One region of the Stenotrophomonas sp. GL_101 genome, then DNA from elsewhere that is predicted to be linked to it. Evidence: riboswitches for the same ligand, from Rfam matches in the RefSeq annotation. Region 1 holds a riboswitch; the other holds the start of a gene.
The links. Region 1 has a riboswitch for glycine ahead of AC3IR9_RS18535 (trimeric intracellular cation channel family protein). Riboswitches for the same ligand answer to the same signal wherever they lie in the genome.
Positions count from the first base shown of each region.

Region 2: it holds a riboswitch for glycine, as region 1 does, so the genes downstream of both, gcvP (aminomethyl-transferring glycine dehydrogenase) here and AC3IR9_RS18535 (trimeric intracellular cation channel family protein) in region 1, are expected to answer to the same signal.

Region 1 covers NZ_CM174432.1:4,210,920-4,213,309, forward strand. Annotated here, with positions in the region: partial or broken gene AC3IR9_RS18525 (nuclear transport factor 2 family protein) at 315-577, opposite strand; gene AC3IR9_RS18530 (GIY-YIG nuclease family protein) at 618-887, opposite strand; glycine riboswitch at 932-1,014, shown strand; glycine riboswitch at 1,035-1,125, shown strand; gene AC3IR9_RS18535 (trimeric intracellular cation channel family protein) at 1,217-1,834, shown strand; gene AC3IR9_RS18540 (MdtA/MuxA family multidrug efflux RND transporter periplasmic adaptor subunit) at 2,119-2,390, shown strand, end outside.
Region 2 covers NZ_CM174432.1:3,481,250-3,483,639, forward strand. Annotated here, with positions in the region: gene AC3IR9_RS15445 (multidrug effflux MFS transporter) at 1-549, opposite strand, end outside; glycine riboswitch at 844-945, shown strand; gene gcvP (aminomethyl-transferring glycine dehydrogenase) at 1,035-2,390, shown strand, end outside.

The DNA.
Region 1 (2,390 bases):
CACGTGGCACTCCCCGCATGATCGTGGTCGATGGCTCCTGCCCGCCCCTGCATCCGTCCTCTCCCTAACGTACGGGCGGATGGTGCGCTGACCAGCGCCGGGATTTACAGAGGCATTTGCGTCAACGCTGGTGACGCAGATGCATCAAACCCAGCGCTCGCAAGGGCAGGCGGCGTGTTATCAGATCAGAACGAAACCGATAGGAAAACCGCACGTTGCGACGCAGCCCACTATTCCAGCTGCGACAACGGCAGCGCAATCCGCGCCTCCGGGGTTTTCGCACACGGCCGGAGGACGCAACGATCAGCGTGGATCTACACTTGCCCTTTCGGCTTGGCGTACCACGGCGCATTGATGATGATCCACCGCTCACCAAACCTGCCCATGTGGAAATAGTCCACGAACCACGGCGTCTCCAGGCGCACCGAAGCGGCGTTACCGGTGACATCGAGCACCTTGCAGCGGCGGCTCCGTCCGGCGCAGGCCCCATCGGCTCGTCGGGCGTGTCGCCCAGGATCGCGCGCTTGACCAGGTCTGGATGCAGCGAACGCGCCACGCGCGCTGCGTCGCCGTCGAGACCGACGCTGCCACCTTGCCCAGCCGGGCAGCGCCCGGCCCTACGAGGCGCCAGCGGCCTGCAACCACGCCAGCTTGCGCCCGCGCGGCTGGCGCTTGAGCTGCCACTCGGCCTTCGAGGCGGCCGCCCGGTCCGGGTAGGCGCGCATCGCCAGCACCTTCAGTGGCGGATTGGCACGGGTGTACCTGGCGCCCTTGCCGGCCAGATGCGCCTGGAACCGCGCCTCCACGTCATTGCTGATGCCGGCGTAATAGCTGCCGTTGCGGCATTCGAGCAGGTACAGGTACCAGAGGACAGGTTCAGCGGGCATACCGGGATTATCCACCGGACCGGGCCCGGCGGCTGCTAGAATCCGCCCCGGATGCAGGAGAGAGGCGCCGCGCTGGCGCCCGCCGAAGGCGCAGGCTCCCATAATCGCTCAGGCCGGTGGCTCGATACGCCATCAACCATGCATCCGACACGCCGATCTGGAGAGAGGTCTTCAATGACCCGCCGAAGGGGCACGTGGCCTGGCCACTGAACTCTCAGGCAAAAGGACAGCGGGAGCGGCAGCGGGAATCCCACCCTCACGACAGTGCACCGCGCTGGCGTGCGAGGCGCGTGTTTCCGTCCCCGCCTTGCCGTGTCCGGAGCCTCCCCATGCTGCTCTCCCTTATCTATCTCATCGCCATTTCCGCTGAAGCCATGACCGGTGCACTGTCCGCCGGGCGACGGCGCATGGACCTGTTCGGGGTGATCATCATCGCCTGCGTCACCGCGCTCGGGGGTGGCTCGCTGCGCGACATCGTGCTCGGGCATTACCCGCTGGGCTGGGTGAAGCACCCCGAGTACCTGGGCTTCACCATCTGCGCGGCGTTGATCGCCACCTGGGTGGCGCGCTGGATGCACCACTTCCGCCGCACCTTCCTGGTGCTGGATGGCCTGGGGTTGATCGCCTTCACCCTGATCGGCTGCGCGGTCGCGCGCGACGCCGGGCATACGGTGCCGATCGTGCTGATCTCGGGCATGTTGACCGGCGCCTTCGGCGGGGTGCTGCGCGATGTGCTGTGCAACGAGGTGCCGCTGATCTTCCAGAAGGAGTTGTATGCCGTGATCACCCTGCTGACCGGCGCGGCGTACCTGGGGCTGCTGGAACTGGGCGTGTCGCTCAATGCGGCCACGCTGTGGTGCCTGGGCGGTGGTTTCCTGCTGCGGTTGCTGGCCATCCATTTCAAATGGGAAATGCCGAAGTTCGTGTATCGCGACGAGGTGCATTGAAGGCGCAGCACCGTATCGACCAACGGTCGATACCTACCAGGGGGGAGGCCGCCCAATCACGGTAGGTGCCGACCGTTGGTCGGCACACACAGCCATGACCAAGGGCATGCGAGCGTCCGCATCCTCGCGGGGTACCATGGCGGCCCGTCCTCGCCGACGGCATCCAGCCACGCTGCGGCATTGAACCGCCGGCCCCGCCAGACAACCCCACTTCGCCTTGCCTGCCCCCACGGGCCGGTTACTCATGGACGCGCCGGCCGTTGGGCAGGTGCGCAGGATGCCCCATGTCTGCCCCGCTGCCCCCGCCGTCGCGTACCCGCCGTCTGTTCAAACCGTTGCTGATCGTGGCCGTGCTGGCCGCTGCCGTCACCGCCTGGCGGCTGTTGTCGCCGGCGCCGGCCGCCGAGCTGGCATCGGCCAGTACGGCCACGCCCGTGCGCGTGGCCGCGGTCGTGCGCGAAGACCTGGTGGTGAGGCTCAAGGCACTCGGCACGGTGACCCCGCTGCATACGGTAAGCCTGCGCAGCCGCGTGGACGGCGAACTGCTGCGGCTGGC
Region 2 (2,390 bases), 730 kb from region 1:
GCCGGTCGCCAGCAGCAGCACCACGCCGAACAACACCAGGAACCAGAAGATCAACGGCCAGTCACCGCCGCCGAGCAGGATCCAGCCGCCGATGATCGGTGCGATCGCCGGGGCCACGCCGAAGATCATCGACACCTGGCTCATCAGGCGCTGCGCGTCCGCGCCGTGGTACAGGTCGCGGATCACCGCGCGGCCCACGATCACCCCGACGCCAGCGGTCACGCCCTGCAGCGCGCGGAACACCAGCAAGGTGGGCATGTCGCGCGACAGTGCGCAGCCGATCGAGGCACCGATGAACAGCACCAGCCCGCCGATGATCACCCGCTTGCGCCCGAACGCGTCGGACAACGGCCCGTGCGCCAGGCTCATCAGGCCGTAGAACAGCAGGTAGACACTGATGGTCTGCTGGACCGCGACCTGGTCGACCTGCATGCGGTCACCCAGCAACAGGAAGGCCGGGAAGATGGTGTCGATGGAGAACGGGCCGAACATCGCCAGGCCTGCGAGCAGCAGGGCCAGACGGCGGGTCGAGGGCGAGGCGGGCGTCATGCGGGCTTCCGTCTGGGCTATGCGCGAAACGCACGGCGGGCGCCAGCCCGGAACGGGCGACGCCAGATGAATACGAGGATCCGGCCATCATAGGCCTTTGCCGGGCACCGCACCATGCCTACCGCCCCGTTCCGGCGTGGGCGGGTGCGCCCATTCATGCGTGGTAGGGCCGCAGCCGGCGAGGCCACTGGGCTATAATCGCCGGGCTACATGGTGGGAGAAGCGGAGCGTTGTTTTGAAGCCCCCGCTGCCGAAGGCGCAACGCCCGTAATCGCTCAGGCCCGATACCACCCGCATCAAAACTCTGGAGAGACCGGCCACTGCCGGCGCCGAAGGGGCACGAAGCACGCAGATGCGCGCTTTTAAACTCTCAGGCAAAAGGACAGAGGGGCACCCAGGAAGACCGCAAGGTCCGGTGGTTGGCGCGCGCCTGCGACGCGCCCCGGTCCGTGCAGACTTCCGAACGTGCGTGCCCACTCTTCGAGATGCCAGCCATGTCCCCGACTACCTCCGCCCAGCGCGCCCCCTCCCTGCGCGAGCTTGAACACAGCCACGCGTTCGTCGAACGCCACATCGGCCCCAACGACGCCGAGATCGCGCAGATGCTCGACGTGGTCGGCCACGCCTCGCTGGACGCGCTGACCGATGCGATCGTCCCGGCCGGGATCAAGTCGCCGGCCCCGCTGGCGCTGCCCGACTCGCTGACCGAAGTGCAGGCACTGGCCAAGATCCGCGCCATCGCCGACAAGAACCAGGTGTTCCGCACCTTCATCGGCCAAGGCTACTACGGCACGCTCACCCCGAACGTGATCCTGCGTAACGTGCTGGAAAACCCGGCGTGGTACACCGCCTACACGCCCTACCAGGCCGAGATCTCGCAGGGCCGCATGGAAGCGCTGATCAACTTCCAGACCCTGTGCGCCGACCTCACCGGCATGGAGATCGCCAACGCCTCGCTGCTGGACGAAGCCACCGCCGCGGCCGAAGCGATGACCCTGGCCAAGCGTTCGGCCAAGAGCAAGTCCGACACCTTCTTCGTGCATGACGCGGTGCACCCGCAGACGCTGGAACTGCTGCGCACCCGCGCCGAGCCGATGGGTATCGTGCTGCGCGTGGGCACCCCGGCCGAAGCGCTGGAAGCGGACAGCTACGGCGTGCTGCTGCAGTACCCGGACACCTTCGGTCATATCGGTGACTACAAGGCGCTGGCCGATGCCGTGCACGCACGCGGCGGCCTGGTGGCCGTGGCCACCGACCTGCTCGCGCTGACCCTGATCGCCGCTCCCGGCGAATGGGGCGCGGACATCGTGGTGGGCAACTCGCAGCGCTTCGGCGTGCCGTTCGGTTTCGGTGGCCCGCACGCGGCCTTCATGGCCTGCCGCGACGCCTACAAGCGTTCGATGCCGGGCCGCCTGATCGGCGTCTCGGTCGATGCACAGGGCAACGCCGCCTACCGCCTCACCCTGCAGACCCGCGAGCAGCACATCCGCCGCGAGAAGGCCACCTCCAACATCTGCACCGCACAGGTGCTGTTGGCGGTGATGGCCTCGATGTATGCGGTGTACCACGGCCCGGACGGCCTGACCCGCATCGCGCGCCGCACCCACCGCCTGGCCGCGATCCTGGCCGCCGGCCTGCGCAGCGCCGGGGTGAATGTCGGCGAGCACTTCTTCGATACCCTGCATGTCAAGGACATCGACGCCAAGGCGATCCATGCCAAGGCCGCCGCGGCGCGCATCAACCTGCGCGCGATCGACAGCGAAGCAGTCAGCATCAGCCTGGATGAGACCGCTACCCGCGCTGACATCGTCGCGCTCGGCCAGCTGTTCGGCGCCACCGTC